One region of the Metabacillus litoralis genome, then DNA from elsewhere that is predicted to be linked to it. Evidence: riboswitches for the same ligand, from Rfam matches in the RefSeq annotation. Region 1 holds a riboswitch; each other region holds the start of a gene.
What was found. A riboswitch is a leader RNA that binds a small molecule or an ion and turns the genes downstream of it on or off. The one in region 1 is predicted to bind cyclic di-GMP.
Positions count from the first base shown of each region.

Region 1 (5,634 bases):
GTACGTATGTTCCGTCTAGCATACAGCCAGAAATGTACGGGTAACCAACATACAAATCATACAACCCTGTTTCTTCCTCGATTCCCTTTACATTTCGGTACAATGAAGTCAATTTCCCGGATAGAACTAAAGAGTCATCGTTAGAAACATCTTGCTTTACCAACACAACATTTCCTTTTCCTTCTACTACTCTTTCAACGACCGTTTTGGCATCAACTTTTTGCTTTAACTTATCAATCGAACTAATATCAAAAGCCCATTTATCATATAATTTCAAGGTCCGAATCGACCTGTTGCGTTTACTTAAATCATTTAATCGATCTTTTAATTGCGTTAATTTATCCTTCATTTTTTACCACCTATACTAAAAAATAAAAAATCATCAGTTCTCGTCTGATGATTTCTATTAAGTCATATATTAAATTATACCCCCTAAATATTTACAAGGAAAGGCAAAATTCGACTTTGGGAAAAGTATGCAAATGAGTGAAGAAGTTGCTTGTGAGTTTAGGTCAAAAACCGCAAGAAGTGTACTCGCGGTTTATTTACAGAGAATGAAAACCCTAAGTTCGACTAATTACTGTTCTACGACTATTGATTGTTTTTTAATAAATCCCGGATTTCTGTTAAGAGTTCCGTATTTTTATCAGTAGGTGCTGGCTTGTTGTCTTTCTCTGTTTCTTTCCTTTTGACATATTTGTTCATGACTCTGACAAAGAGGAAGATCGAAAAGGCAACAATCAGAAAGTCGACCACATTTTGTAAAAATTGACCATATTTAAGCTCTGCTTCCCCTATTTTTACGGTCAGATTTGTAAAATCAACTCCACCCATTAAAAGACCTACTAGTGGCATAATCATGTCATCAACAAGGGAAGAAACAATTTTCCCAAACGCTGCCCCAATTACAACCCCAACAGCCAGGTCCAGGACATTACCTTTCATGGCAAATTTCTTGAATTCATTCCACATACCTTTGTTCCACCCTTTCTTTTTAGATAGAGGTGATTATACTATGAAGGTGATGTGAAAACCAAATTTGATAAAAAATGTACACTTATATGGAAGCTAAATGGGCCTTTAAGTTAAGCAAGATAACATACTTAGTTACATCATAAAACGTAACATAATATTATTATGTTAACTTAAGAGTCAAGAAAGTAGAAAATCACTACAATTCCTACTTTCTTACTTTAAATTCTTATGTGATCCATCACAGTTAGGCATTCTTTTCGAAAGACCACATGTGCAATCAGTTAATCCCTTACCAATCAGAATTCGCTCAATACATTTCATAATCCTTGATTCTCTAGTTTTCGATTGTTTTGGCTGAGAGAAATGAAGAATATACGCTCTTTGTCGTCCCGGTGTTAATGCTTCAAAAGCCGTTTTCAAGGCAGGCAGCTCTTCAAATTTATGATGAAGCTCTTCAGGTATAGTAAACTCTGAATGCTCCTTAGCCTTCACTTCTAAACCCGCTTTTTCAACCTCAATAACTTCCAGGATATAAGCTTTCAAAATAGATTCCATTTCAATAATTTCTTGTAAATTTGTGAACCGAATTTGGCGAGCTGACTGGACATTCTCCGTTTGTTGAATGAGTATTTTCTGCGGATCCTTCAGCAAAGCACCTTTATGAAACAGAAGTGCACAGTAGTCTTTAAATCCATGGATTAACACAATATTTTTGCCATTTAACGTGTAACAAGGATGCTTCCACTTAAATTCTTCTGTTAACTCAGAGTCCTGAACGATCTCTCGTAGCTTCTCAAACTCTTCCTTCCACTTTTTCGCGGCACTTAAAAATTCATCAACTTTTGGATTTAAATTTGTATTGTTCATTTAGGTATACCTCATTTTAATTTTTCGGTCAGTAAAACAGCTAGAATTTCTCACTTTTGAATTTATAACAACACTTCTATTATATCAAGAAAATAGATAAAATACGGTTGGGATCGTTCCTTTTCTTGTAGTAACATAAAAAACGAGACTAAAGAATTAGCCTCGCAATTGTATTATGAATTTAAATTATTAGTAGGATTTCCATCCGCATCAGTACGTACATAACCTCCACCCTCTTCTTCACTCAGATTGACAGAAGTATCTCCATCTCCATCTCTCCAATAACCATCAATCCATACACCATCACGCCAATGACCTTCTACGTAATGAGGTTGTACATGGTGTGTTCCGGGTTGTTCTGATGTTTCTATTGAAGTTGCTGCTTCTGTGTGAGCCACATGAGGTTGGACTTGATGCACATTAGATGCTCCTTCTGTCCCTGCATTTGCTACATTTTGATGATCGTTAACTTGTTCAGCACCATCTGCTCCATCAACTAAATCGATCACCCCAACAGCAAGTGTCCCGATCGCCACTGTTTTTCCGATATCTCGTAATCCTTGCTTTACTTTTAGATCATCGCCGTCTCTAAATCCTTCATATGTAGATTTTCCACTATGATAGGTATTTTTAGCAGTGTGATAGACACCCTTTGCTGTTCTACCTATCGAATCCGCCATATCGTTTAATCCTTGATCCTTTTTATGTTTATCTTCTTGAATCAAACCTGATGCCGTATTCCATGCACCATCTGCCACTTGTCCGACCGTATCACCCGCAAATTCGGATGCTTTTTTAACCCCATCTCCTACTTCTTTAATAAACTTACTACCTGTTACATCTCCAACAACATTAACTGCCCCACCAATCACAGTTCCTGTTGCTTTACCTGCGAATTTACCAACATCTCTTAAAAATCCCATATATGTGTTCCTCCTCTATATTATAAGAATCAAAAAAGACCCACCCAAATAGGTGGATCATACCGACGTATCATTCTCCATCTTTTTAGGCGACTCGGCCACCATAGCATTTGCTTTAGGCCCGTAGTTTTGCGTCCCTACTTTTAAATAGGTTTGCCGTTATCTAATGGTGTGTATGTTATAGGATAATTTTACTAGATAATAGATTGTTTTTAAATAAAAATTTGCTAATAAATAATTATAATAGATTTGTCTTTGAGCTCTATTTTTAAGTATTTCGATGTAATTAGAATGGAATTCAAGTCATTGAGGTTTATTGGATTTCTTTCTTGATTTTTTCGAGTAAAAGATTTAAGCAAAATAAAAAAACACCCCCATGATTTATTGGAGGTAAGTACGTGTAGCCTTATTAAGAAGAATAAGCTCATCCAGTTTACTTTTTTATTTTGTAATTTTTATGATTCACAATCGTTTTCAGTGGTTCATTTTTTTCTTTTGACATACCGTAATCGACCATTACAGAATTTTCCCTAATCCCTAATACGACACCTTCATAGGTTTCACCCTCGCGTTTAAAGGATATTACATCACCAATTTTTGCAGTCGCCATTTATATCACCTCGCTTTTTTATCATGTCCAAAAAGGGCAATGAAATACGGACTTAATTTTCTATCATTTTGTATGAATACCCACTTTTCTTGATATTATAAATTATAACTTGATATTCCTCTGAGTTAGTTTAAGACTTATTGTGTATATCTGAATTAATTTATTATTAGGTGTGAGTCATCGAGATCAATTGGAACCCTGTTATAAATTAGTTCTAGCATTCCTTTACTACTTATTTAATATTAGCTAAACGAGAAGCACTATATGTTTCACCAATTTTAAACTTGAAGCCTTTCTCCCTAGTACCTACTCCATATTATCCTATTTATTAAATTCCTTAATTTCTCTCCACGAATTAAAGTAATTTGCATTTTGACCCTCTCTTTCATGGACTACTCGACTTTTCTTATCTTCAAACTGTTCTTTGTTCAAACAAGCAAATGATAAATCTTTGAAGTTATATCCAACAACAACATCCACATCTTTCATCTTTTGTTTTTGTACTTCGAAGGTTTCAAATGCATCGATTTTGTAAACTTGATATGGTAAGGTTGAATCTTTGTAGGCATTTTCGAATTGTAAATGCTTTACTCTAATCCTTACTACTTCCTTTTCACCTATTGGGACTGATATGTGATAAGGGAAATCATGATTAGACGTTCTAGACACTTTATAGCCTTCAGATTGTAATAGATCAGATACACGTTGTATAGCTATTTCTTGATCGTACTTTTTCATAGTGGTGTTCTTAATTCTAGGTAATTCAAGAACACTTTTATCAATACCAAAGGATAAATAATCTAAACCAAACTTCTTTTCCATCCCATTTGAAATCAATCTGGTTATCATTCTTATACGCTTTAATTCTTCAGTTTTAATAAAGAACTTACCTTTCAACCAACCATTAGCATCAGAATCTACCAAGAGCTGATTCATATCATCATAAATATTTAATGATTTTAAGAATTTTCCTTCTAATCTAAGTTCAACATATTTAATTGGTACTGGTTTTTTTTCATCATGAGGATATTTAATTCCCCCATATTGTATTGTTCCAATTTGTTCACTAGATTCGAATAGTTCCTTATGGGTAAATAGTTTAATTGATTCCTTACTTGATAATGGGACTTTGCATTGTAAATGAACCTGATTAAACAGAAAAATTATTTTCAAAAAGAACTTCTGTGCTTTTTCATATGGATGAATGGATTCACGCATAAAACTCCCCCACTTTCGACTTTAAGTATAAGATCATCTATTTCATTTCAAAATCAGCCTTACTCTCTCCCATATATGTAAGTACTCCATTGGTATATGTCAAAATTCAATTAGCTTTTTCGATTCGATCATTTTGTTGTTTTCTTTCTTCAACTACTTCATCCAAATACTGAGTATCTTCATTCAATTTCTTAGCTTGGCGAGCAACCAGTCGCATTTCTTCAAAGAAGTTTTTTGCTTTAATAATGCCAGGCTCCGGTCCCCTTCGTTTGGTGCTCTGAGGTGCGATTATCTCTCCCTCTATTTCACGCTTTACAACCTTATTTTTTAATAAGGAATGTTTTTTATAAAAGTTCCAAGCAAAAGTCACAATTTGATGTGTGTTACGATAGTTGATCGACAACACCTTTGATCTCCCTTGAAAGCTTAACCCCGTGTCTTGAAGGTATGATCGTTTACGGTTGTAAATGGTTTGTGCTCGATCTTCCACTAAAAGTAGAGATTGTGTTTGTTCATTAATAAGCAAACTAACTAAACGTAGCCAGTCCGCTTCAAAATCTTGCCCCTCATCTATTAAAACTGCATCATATGTGGGGAGGATAGCTTCTTTCTTTTCTAGCTTTTCAATGATAGTAGGAAGTTGATGTTCACTAATTTTCAAATCATGTTTTAACCAAGCATGAAAGTTACGAACAGTAATATGTTTGTTTTGAATCGTATTTGTAGCAGGATCAAAATCAAATAAATCTTCAGGTTCGTTTAATATATGTGTGGTGTAGCTTGAAGCGGCAAAACGATCATCCTAGCTAGTAGGGCTAAAATGTTATACCACCATTTTTTCATTTCCTAGAATCCCCAAAGTTTTGTAACTATCCATCGAAGGTTTAACTGTCCCCCTAACAAATTTGTTTTCACAAGTCTGTCTTACACATAATGAATAAAAAGGTACTTCTGGTATTTATCATTTGTTAATCAAAAAAGCGTTATCCTTGTTGGATATCGCCTTCACTTCAAAATTCATAAATATTACCTATATCCTTA
Region 1 is NZ_CP033043.1:1,376,538-1,382,171, forward strand. Features, by position in the region: gene D9842_RS06560 (AAA domain-containing protein) at 1-349, opposite strand, end outside; gene mscL (large conductance mechanosensitive channel protein MscL) at 592-972, opposite strand; gene D9842_RS06570 (DUF1801 domain-containing protein) at 1,189-1,842, opposite strand; gene D9842_RS06575 (hypothetical protein) at 2,016-2,765, opposite strand; cyclic di-GMP riboswitch class I at 2,851-2,933, opposite strand; gene D9842_RS06580 (DUF2187 family protein) at 3,199-3,375, opposite strand; gene D9842_RS06585 (hypothetical protein) at 3,697-4,593, opposite strand; gene D9842_RS06590 (UvrD-helicase domain-containing protein) at 4,700-5,254, opposite strand.

Region 2 (5,634 bases), 2.1 Mb from region 1:
GAGGATGAAAAATCAACTGTCAAATTCATCACGTCTCTATGAGTATCGACTAGTCATTCTTATCTTTTTTGCATGGGGTTTCTTATTTTTAGATAGATCAGCATTGTCCTATATAATCCCTGCTATGGTGGGAGATTTGGAATTAACAACTGGGCAAGTTGGACAAATCAATATGTGGCAAACAATCGGATTTGCTATTTCAGGGCCTATAATTGGTATGATTTCTGACAAAACTGGAAAAAGAAAGCCATTATTAATTGCAGCTATCCTGGCAACCGCTGTATTTTCTGCATTATCAGGGCTTGCAAACTCGTATCATTCTCTGTTAATCATACGATTCTTGGTCGGTGTATGTGAAGGACCAATTTATCCGTTGGCTATGTTAATGATCGCTTCTGCATCTTCCCCGGGACGCTTTGGACGAAATGCAGGCATCGTCAATGCGGGAGTCGCTGTTATCGCTGTTGCTCTTGGTCCAATTCTTGTGACTCAGACTATTTCTATGCTTAATTGGCATTGGGCGTTTGTCATCATAAGTATTCCTAGTTTAATTTTAGGATTACTAGTATATCTGTTTACTAATGAAATAAGTCCTGACAAAATCCACCAAACTGAGCAAAAGCAAAAAACAAGTTTTACCGACATTTTCAAATATAGAAATATGTTCTCTGCATGCTTATTGCAATTTTTGGTATGGGAGGTATTTGGATTTTCTATTCATATGTACCACTATTTTTGACTTCGGTAGGGCAGATGTCTATTGAAAGAATGGGAATGATAATGTCTGCAATGGGGCTTTTGGGAATCCTTACAACGATTGGTATACCAATGTTTTCAGATTATTTTGGTAGAAAAAAGACATTGATTATTTTCGCCCTTTTAGGAGTATTAGCTCCACTTGGTTTATACTTTTTCCCGGTCAGTACTTTCGGGATTATCCTCTTAATGTTATTCGGTGGAATGTTGGGAACTCTAACGCCTATTTTTTTTAATGTCATTCCTCAAGAAACGGTACCACCACATCTAACTGCAACTTCAGTCGCTATTATTATTGGAGTGGGCGAAATCTTTGGTTCCTTTATTGTAGGGGGTTCAGGTGCTTTAGCTGACGTCCATGGTTTCTCTTTCGTCATGATTGTATCCGCGATAGCGACTTTCCTCGTAGCTATCATAAGTTTTGGACTTATTGAGACTAATCAAAGAGTCAAGAAATCCAGCATATCTACCGTTACCGTTGAAAAAATAGCCGAAACAAAATAACAAGCACTTGGCAAAGGGTCAGGACTGCCTGTCGGGTAAGGTCCTTATGAACTAAGAGGGCTACGGCTTGTACTCTATTAAAAGCGAGGGTCTATTTCATAATAGTTAACTAGGAGGAGTTGATTCATCTTGTCATCGATTGGATTAGAATTTGTATTTCATGCGTATGTGACGATTAGCAAAGAATTAGAGATTGGCCCAGTCTCAACCGGTATTCGGAATATAGCACCGATAACAGGAGGAACTTTCGAAGGAAAAAACCTAAAAGGAATAGTTGTTCCAGGTGGAGCTGACTGGCAGTTAATTAGGGCAGATGGAATAATGGAAGTAGAAGCTAAATATACACTAAAGACAGATGACAACGCACTTATCTACGTAATGAACAACGGGATCATAAACTTACAAGAACTTCCACCTACTGGTTATGCTAGAACTTGCCCAAAGTTTGAGGTTTCACATGACAAATACACTTGGCTGTGCAAATCACTGTTTGTAAGTACGATTACCCCTATGGTAGATGAAGCTACACCTATGACACTAGAAAATAAATCTATGCTAAGTGCCGTGTCTGTTAATTTTTACCGTGTAACGTAAAATGAGATATTTAACGGCGATGATACATCCATGTATTCAAGAAGGGTTGTAAATTAGTAGATCTTCAATTAGACAGTAATGTTTTAATAGTTTAATGTAACACTGTTTGCTTTGAAATGTAACATCTCTTTAGTTACCTCGGTTTGATTAGCAAAACAGCTTAAAGTGGATACGCACAATTCAATATCTTCTTGAATGTTCTCTTTATGGAGTGTAGCTTGATGCTCACTCCTTTTTACTTTTAATGCATAATCATTTCAGAAGATTCATCTACAGCATCTATACCATAACCCGGAAGGTGTCCCAAAATCTATACTTATGACACCTTCGTTTATTTATCGGAATATTCAGTATTATTATTTCCGTATACCAATTATGAGAAAAGTATGATATATTACTTAGGGCTATATATCTAATTTAATATAGGCAAACTATTTGAAAAAATAGGACGCAAAACTATAGGGACTAAATACTAGACATAAGTATAAGTCAGCCAGTTGCATTTCATTCAATTACTACGGGGATTGTGTGATTCTTTTGGGCTACTTCTTATTGAAGTAGCTTTTTATTTTTAGGCTATTTTATAGCTTTATGTTGATTTTTCTACTTTGTTGATTGAAGTGAATGGTATTAGACTCCCTGACTGTCAGCAAAAACGATTTCCTTCAGTGAAAGCACCAACCAAGTTTAACAAAGATTATTTTTAAAAGAGTTAAGCAATTTGATGATATAGCCGATAGAATACTTGTAGCAATTTTTTGTTATTTCGCAATAGAATTTGATTAATAAGTTAAGGGAAGTGTACAACAATGAAGAAATGGTATTCTAATATATCATTAAAAACAAAAAGTATTTTATTTAGTATCATCACGACTACTTTAGTTGCTATTTTAGTAACGGGGGTAAGTTACTTTGTTAATTCTAAGTTTATGTTACAGAATCTTGTAACAGATGCTGAACAAACTGTTGAAACGTGGTCACAGGATATTGATCCTAAAGATGTAATGGAAGTAATGGAAACAGATGATGAGAGTAGTGAAGCTGCTCAGCGTTTGATCAGTCATTTTGATCAATTATCAAATTACCAACCTTCAGTTGCACAAGGTTATATCTTTGGTACCGAGCTGGAAAATGGTTCAGAAACGAGTTTAGTTGCTTCACCAACAGAATTATTAGACATACTTAAAGCGGAAGCGGATTTAACAGTTGGGGATATGTATGGTCAGCCTGATAATATTGTCAAGCTAGTAAAGAAGCTTACGGCTGAAAAGGAAATAGTGGTTTCTGATATTTACTCAGATGGTTTAGGAACTTGGATTACAGTTGCCAAACCATATGTGGATGAAAATGGTGAGGTTTATGCTTATTACGGAATGGACTTTAATGCACAAAGCTTTGTCGATAGCCAAAGAAATATCTTAATGACTGTAGGAATTATTCTATTAATTGTCGTTTTAGTTATTGCTGTGCTGGAATATTTCTTATTAGGAAAACTATATAAACCGATCGGTGAGCTTGCTAGTGGGATCGAATCTGTCACAGCAGGTAATTACGATGTGAGATTAAAAGAGTCGAATGATGAGATAGGTAGGGTAGCAGTAAGCTTTAATGTGATGGTTGATAATATAAGAAGTTTAATTAATTCGATTGGATCTGCTTCGAAGAATACGTCAAGTAACTATGACTCATTGTTCACTTCTGTAAGTAATACTAGTGAAAAAATGGATCGTATTACTACTGACGTGTCAGAAATGTCAGGAAGATTTGAATCTCAAAGTGGATCTGCTTATGAGATTTCCTCTTCATTACAACAATTGTCTGCTGGAGTAGAGACAGTGGCTCGTAATATTTCTAATGTTAGTGAAGGATCGAAAGAAACTGAGAGTCTTGCAATGAAAGGGAGTGACTCAGTTGATCAAGTAGGAAAACAAATGGGATTGATTAATCAATCGTCTCAAAACTCCGAAAAACTTATTCGAAATCTTAATGAACGTTCTAATGAAATTCATTCGATTGTTGGTCTGATTACAAGTATTTCTGAGCAAACAAGTCTTTTATCCTTAAATGCTTCCATTGAAGCAGCAAGAGCAGGGGAGCATGGGAAAGGATTTGCAATTGTTGCTGATGAAGTGAAAAAGCTAGCTGAACAATCAAAAGGTTCTGCAGAAAAAATTAAATCATTGATAGATTATATACAACAAGAAACAGAAGAAGCTGTTATTTCAATTAATGATGGGGTCAAATACGCGAACGCTGGTGTGTCTCTTGTAAAAGAGACAGGAATTCTTTTTGCTGATATTCTTGATTCTGCGCGCAATGTGTCTGCTCAAATGGATGAAATATCTGCAGCAACAGAACAAATGTCTGCAGAAAATCAACAAATTACAGCTACTTTTGAACAGTTTACAGATTTAACAACACAAAATAGCGATACAGTTATTTCATTAACAGATAGTATCAAGGCCCAGAAGGTTTCATTTGATACAATTGTTGATTCGGCACAGGATATGAAAAAGGTAATTGATACTCTTGAAGAAGCTGTATCAACTTTAAAAGTATAGTACTTAAAATTCTTTATTATTCACTAGGCCTATAGGGAAAAAGTCTCTATAGGTTTTTGGTGCTAAAAACTTTGCAGAGGGATCATTTTAAAAACTAAGGTTATTTTCAAATAAATAAGTAGGATGTGTTTATAGATGACAACATTAGTCAAACAAAAGCCTGTGAAGGTACTATCAGTAGAGGATGAGAACTTATGGTCAGGAATTAATCATACAGACCAATTTTTCCCTACTAATATAGGCTTACATAATGTTTTTGTGGAAACAGCTACCATGTATCCAGAGCATATAGCTGTTTCAGATGGTCGAGATCGAACAATTACGTTTAAGGCTTTAGACGAGAAATCGAATATGGTTGCTAATTATCTGATTTCACAAGGAATTCGAATTGGCGATTACATTTCGGTTTTTATGGATCGAAGTATTGAAGCAATTATTGCGATGCTAGGAGTTATGAAGTCTGGGGCAGTGTATGTGCCATTAACACCAGAAAATCCTGAGGAACGTAATCAATATATTATTAAGGATTCCTCGAGTAAGCTTGTACTAACATCTAAAGAACAAAAAGATATTTTAGCTAATTTAATGATAGAATCAGCCGTTCCTTATCTATCTATTGAAGATATTTCAGAAGAGAATACTGCGCCAACGGTCGTTGTTGAAAATTCTAACCTTGCTTATATTATATATACTTCAGGATCAACTGGTACGCCAAAAGGAGTAAAAATTCGCCATGAAAGCATTGTTAATTTTGGTTATGCATTGAAACGTGAATTTGCTATTTCTCCATCGGATGTATTAGCACAATTTTTTATGTTGTCTTTTGATGCCTCTTTTATTGAAGTGTGCACAATGATCTATAATGGCGCAAGATTACATTTCTTAACAAAAGAGGAACGTGTTGATGTGTCTGCATTTGCTGAAACTGTGCAGAAATATGGAATTACCCATGTTATGGCTTTTCCAGTCACTGCATTAAAACAGTTTTCTACTTATGCAAATGAAGATGATACGAAAAAAACTCACTCCTTAAAAATGATTGGTGTTGGAGGTGAAGCATTAACAGGTGAAGTGGTTCGCTTATTTCATAACAAATTTAAGCATGTTCAACTTGTTAATTTATATGGACCCACAGAAGCAACTGCTGCTGCCTCTTACTATCGAGTAGACGGGGAAAAGGATAGTAAAGTAGAAAATGTACCGATTGGAAAACCTTTTT
Region 2 is NZ_CP033043.1:4,513,550-4,519,183, forward strand. Features, by position in the region: gene D9842_RS22075 (MFS transporter) at 5-739, shown strand; gene D9842_RS22080 (MFS transporter) at 694-1,260, shown strand; gene D9842_RS22085 (DUF3237 domain-containing protein) at 1,390-1,854, shown strand; cyclic di-GMP riboswitch class I at 2,270-2,359, shown strand; gene D9842_RS22090 (methyl-accepting chemotaxis protein) at 2,664-4,415, shown strand; gene D9842_RS22095 (non-ribosomal peptide synthetase) at 4,551-5,634, shown strand, end outside.
Region 2: another riboswitch for cyclic di-GMP. It lies ahead of D9842_RS22090 (methyl-accepting chemotaxis protein); the one in region 1 lies ahead of D9842_RS06575 (hypothetical protein).

Region 3 (5,634 bases), 1.3 Mb from region 1:
TTCCTTCCATCTTATCGAAAACTTTGATGAAAGAGTGCAAGAAAAAGGATTTGTTGATTTAAAAGTAGTTGAGTTTATTAACGAATTCGCGGAGCGAGAGGACTGATAGAAATGACCGCTCTCTTAGAAATAAAAGATTTAGAAGTAAGGTTTAAAAAAGACCGCAAATATGTTTCTACGATTAATGGGGTCAGCTTCAATGTAATGCCGGGAGAAACAGTTGGAATTGTGGGAGAATCAGGATGCGGTAAAAGTGTTACTTCTCTTTCGGTGATGGGATTATTACCAAAGGAATATAGTCAATTGGGTGAAAATAGCAGCATCGAATTTAATGGGAAAGTAATAAACGGGTTATCTGATTTAGACTATCAGCGAATAAGAGGAAATGAAATCGCAATGATATTCCAGGACCCAATGTCTTCCTTAAACCCGGTACTTACAATTGGCTATCAAATGGTGGAAATGATTCGCAATCATACAGATTTAAATAAGAAACAAGCGAATGCTAAGGCAGCCGAAATGCTTGAAAAGGTTGGGATTCCAAGAGCAAATCAAATCTTAACTGAGTATCCGCATCAGCTTTCTGGTGGGATGAGACAGCGGGTAATGATTGCAATGGCTCTTTCTTGTAATCCCAAATTACTTATCGCAGATGAACCAACAACTGCCCTTGATGTGACAATACAAGCACAAATTCTTGACTTAATGAGAACACTTCAAAAGGAATTTAATACAGCAATCATGTTAATTACGCATGATTTAGGGGTTGTAGCAGAAGTGTGTGATAGAGTCATTGTTATGTATGCTGGTAGAGTTGTTGAAGAAGCCACAGTTGCTGAAATTTTTAATAATCCAAAGCATCCGTATACGAAAGGATTGTTAGAATCGATCCCTAGTTTATCGGACGAAAAAGACCGTTTACATGCAATTCCAGGTTCTGTCCCATTGCCTGAAGAAATGCCAGCAGGCTGTCGATTTGCACCAAGATGTGCACATGCAACAGAGTCTTGTTATCAGTTGATTCCACCAAGACTAAAAATATCTGACAATCAATTTACATGTTGTTGGCTTTATAGTGAGGACGGTGGCGTAGGGTGATGGAGGAATTATTAACAGTTAAAAATCTTAAAAAATACTTTCCTATTAAAAAAGGAATTTTAAGTAGAGAAGCTGGCAGTGTAAAGGCTGTAGATGATGTGACATTCTCATTATTTGAGGGTGAAACATTAGGTCTTGTAGGGGAAAGTGGTTGTGGTAAGTCTACACTAGGTAGAACTGTTCTTCAATTGTTTAAGCCTACCGAGGGAGAGGTCCTTTATAAAGGTAAAAACATATCTAACATGTCTTTTAAAGAACTAAGACCATATAGAAAAGACATGCAAATGATTTTTCAAGATCCTTATTCTTCTTTAAATTCACGAAAAACAATCAAAAGTATTTTGATGGAACCATACCAAATTCATTCATTATATAGTAATAAAGAGCGTGAAGAAAAGGCAGATGAAATGCTCGAGAAGGTTGGCTTAAATAGATTATTTGCCCATCGATATCCACATGAATTTAGTGGTGGTCAGCGTCAGCGAATAGGAATTGCGAGAGCTTTAATGCTAGAGCCCGATCTTATTATCGCAGATGAACCTGTTTCCGCATTAGATGTTTCTGTCCAGGCACAAGTGTTAAACTTAATGCGTGATCTACAAGAGGAATTTAAGTTAACCTATTTATTTATTGCTCATGATTTAAGTGTTGTTAAGCATTTTAGTACAAGAGTTGGAGTTATGTATCTTGGCAGAATGGTAGAGTTATCCGATAAAGAAAACTTATATAAAGCACCTCTGCATCCTTATACACAGGCATTGTTATCAGCAGTTCCTGTCCCTAAAGTAGGTGGAGCAAGAGAGAGAATTATTTTAAAGGGTGATGTTCCTAGTCCTGATAATCCGCCTAGTGGATGTGCTTTTCATACAAGATGTGCACAGTGTATGCAAGTTTGCAAGGAGGAGCGACCACAACTGAAGGAAGTGGCAACGGGACGGTATGTTGCGTGTCATCTTTATTAATTAAATTCTTCAAATAATAAGCAAAAAGGCTTCAATTCCAACTATGGATTGAAGCCTTTTTTGTTTCCTCTATGTTCTTAAATAATCTCTATTGTTCACAAAATGTTCACTTACGAGGAATTTTTATAATCGATATACTTACAAAAGCACAAACAACAGGAAGGATGAGTAATTTGCCAACAACGAAAAAAGAGGGGATTTATTTTGGTTTGATGATGTGTACCGGTATGGTCATTGTGATGGGGATTTATAATATGATTCTTACTGGAATGCTTGGAGAAATTTCATTTATAGAAGGACTTGTTCAACTTTTAAGTGCATTTATTGTAGCATTGTTACTTGATTTATTTTTAGTTGGTCCTTTTGCGAAGAAGATTGCCTTATCTTTGCCATTTGATAAGTCTAAGAAAATTTTTATGATCCTGTCTATTTCATTCTTTATGGTGCTGGGTATGGTCATTTTCATGTCACTTTATGGAGTAATTGCTGCTTATTTAACGAACGGGCTATCAACAGATTCTTTTTTACAAAGCTACCTGTCTACAGTAGCTAAGAACTTTGCTTTAGCATTTCCGCTTCAGCTTATTGTTATGGGGCCACTTGTTCGATTTTTGTTTATGAAGTTTGTTAAAGGTGAAACAAGAAGCATGGTGGAGTCAGTGTAAAGGACTACAAAGGTAAGCAGGCTAATTCTGCTTGCTTTTTTAATTTGTAAAGGGAAACTCGTAAGTTAAAGTGGTTTCATGGCAACTTGTACATAGATTGGGGAAAATTTAAAAGAAAAAAATATATTGAATTATTTTCTTTTTCGTATAATAATATATAGGTACATTTAACTAGTCTTTTAGACTTATTGATGTCAATTAGGCAAACTTATTGAAAAATAAGGACGCAAAACTATGGGTCTAAGGCTATAGCTATGATTGCCAAGTTACAGAATCAAACAAAAATGTATTGTTTCTTTTGGTTATTCATCTAGACCACACATGACAAAGAGGAGAGGCAATATTATGGCAAGTGGAAGTTATCAAATGAAAGTAAATTCAAGCACGAAGATTTTTGATATGTTTGTCGGAGGAACATTTACACCTACTGATGTGCAAAACTTCGTCAGAGATTATAACAATGAAGTGAATCGTATCAATGCTAGCGAGTATGTGCTAGAAATAGATTGTACTTCTATGGATCTTTTAAAACCTGAAATGATTCCAAGCTTGGAGAGTTCTTACAGAATGTACAAGGAATCAGGATTCAAAAAAGTTGTTTTTAATATTAATGGAAATGCAATATTAAAGCTACAATTAAGCAGGCTAGCTAGAAACACAGGTTTAACCAACGCAGAAGTTAGAGAAGTCTAATAATTATGAGAGAAACAGATACTGTTTCTCTTTTTTTTGGAAACAAAATGTAATGCATAAGGAGAAGATATTTGGTGCATTAATGTAGTTTTCTTGTGCTTTAAAGAAATTCATCTTATTAACTAAAGTGAATCTTTGATTCGAGTAAGAAGTCGCTTTCATTTTAACATTACTTTATTTGAAAGCGATTGCTAATATGTAAGTAACTTAAGAAATTCGAACTACAATCTAGTCATTAGTTACTATATGTTTAATTAACTAAGTATTTGAGTTTATAGTTTTAAAAGTGAAGTAATATAGGTTAAAGATGAAACCGCTACAATTGTGAAATCAACAAGTAAAGGAGTGTAATAAAATGGAGACAGCAAGAAATTATGATTTGTACTATGAAAGTACTCAAAAAACAGAATTGAAAAAGAGAGAAACAGCTTCTTATATTGGAGGTGGATTAGGCAACTCTTTACTATCTGGTCTTATTAATGTTTATCTAATGATTTATGCAACAGATGTTTTTGGAGTATCAGCATTAGCAGTAGGTTCAATCTTCTTTATTGCCAAAATTGTTGATGCCATTTCAGATCCAATTGCTGGTATCGTTGTAGATCGAACAAGAACACGATATGGTAAATTTAGACCTTATTTAATAGTAAGTAGTATCATCTGGGTTGTATTAACAATTCTTCTCTTCAATGGTCCAGATCTTTCTGATTCAGGGAAATTCACTTACTTATTAGTATTCTATATTTTATGGGGACTAGCATTTACATTTTTCGATGTTCCATATTGGAGTTTCTCAACTGTCATGACACAGGATGAAACAAAACGAACAAGATTAGTATCGATAGCCCGTGTTTCAACACTTGTAGGATTAATTCTTCTAATGCTAGTAGGAGGGCCAATTGTAGCTTATGTTGATGGAATAAATCCGGGTAGAGGTTACTCAAATTTAGCTATTTATGCATCTGTTTTAGCACTAATCTTTATGTTAGTTATGGCCTTTACATGTAAGGAAAGAGTTAAATCTAGTAATGAGACGATTAGTTTAAAACAAACATTGGCTTATTTGAAAATGAATAGACCTTTACAGCTAACGCTATTAACTGCTTTCTTAGGACTATCAATGCCAATTTCTCAATCACTTTCAGTCTACTTTGCTGTTAATAACTTAGGTAGTATTTCATATATGACGATGTTAAATGTACCTGCGTTGGCAATTGTCTTTTTAATTCCAATTATCGTGCCAGCTTTAACAAAGCGATTTGAAAAGAAATATATCTTTCTAACATGTTCAATTGCAAATGCTGTAGTTCTTTTAAGTTTATTCTTAATTGGCTATGACAACTTACCACTTGTTTTTATTTTAAATGGTATCACCTTATTATTTGCTTTAATTAACTCAACAATCGTTTCATTGTTAATTGCAGATTCCATTGACTTTGGGGAATGGAAAACTGGAAACCGTTTTGAAGCTATTTCCTTCGCAGTACAATCTTTTACAAGTAAGTGTCAAGGAGCAATAACAGGGTTAGTAGTTGGTTTTATCTTAACCTTTATTGGATATCAAGCTGCTTCACAAAGTCAAACTGCAGAAACAGTTAATGGAATATTTGCTGGATTTACGCTAGCTCCAGCTGTAATCGGTATCATTGCAGCCATTCCAATTCTTTTCATCAAATTCTCTGGTAAAGTTCGTGAAGATGCCATTGAGGAAATAAAACAGAGACGCCAAGTCTAAATACAATAACCTACTGTGGAGAGACTATTCTCCGGAGTAGGTTATTTTCATTTTTGAAAAGACCTGCACAGTAATAAGGTTGGTTTTATTGACATCATTCTACAAATATCGGGAAGTGACAGGCACTTCTAACTCCAATAACGCTCTAACCGCATACGATTGATATCGATCTTTTTTTGTAATAATTCCAAGCTCCCACATTGGTGGTGAGGCTAAGGGGATCATCTTAATAGACTGGCTATCCATTTTTTCATAAATTGATTTTGGAAGGAGTGTTATTCCTAATTCAGCTCCGACTAGTTCAGTGATCAAATCCCATTGAGAGCTTTCATAAGCGATATTTGGATGAAAACCTGCTTCCTTGCAATGGTTAATGATGAGCTCATGTAAGGCAAACTCTCTATTAAATAAAATAAAGTTTTCTTCAGCTAATTGTTGGAGGTTAACTTTCTTTTCGTTTGCCAATGTGTGAGATTTGTTG
Region 3 is NZ_CP033043.1:50,644-56,277, forward strand. Features, by position in the region: gene D9842_RS00220 (DUF1028 domain-containing protein) at 1-106, shown strand, start outside; gene D9842_RS00225 (ABC transporter ATP-binding protein) at 112-1,098, shown strand; gene D9842_RS00230 (ABC transporter ATP-binding protein) at 1,098-2,060, shown strand; gene D9842_RS00235 (DUF2798 domain-containing protein) at 2,234-2,725, shown strand; cyclic di-GMP riboswitch class I at 2,917-2,999, shown strand; gene D9842_RS00240 (hypothetical protein) at 3,071-3,418, shown strand; gene D9842_RS00245 (MFS transporter) at 3,774-5,153, shown strand; gene D9842_RS00250 (LysR family transcriptional regulator) at 5,253-5,634, opposite strand, start outside.
Region 3: another riboswitch for cyclic di-GMP. It lies ahead of D9842_RS00240 (hypothetical protein); the one in region 1 lies ahead of D9842_RS06575 (hypothetical protein).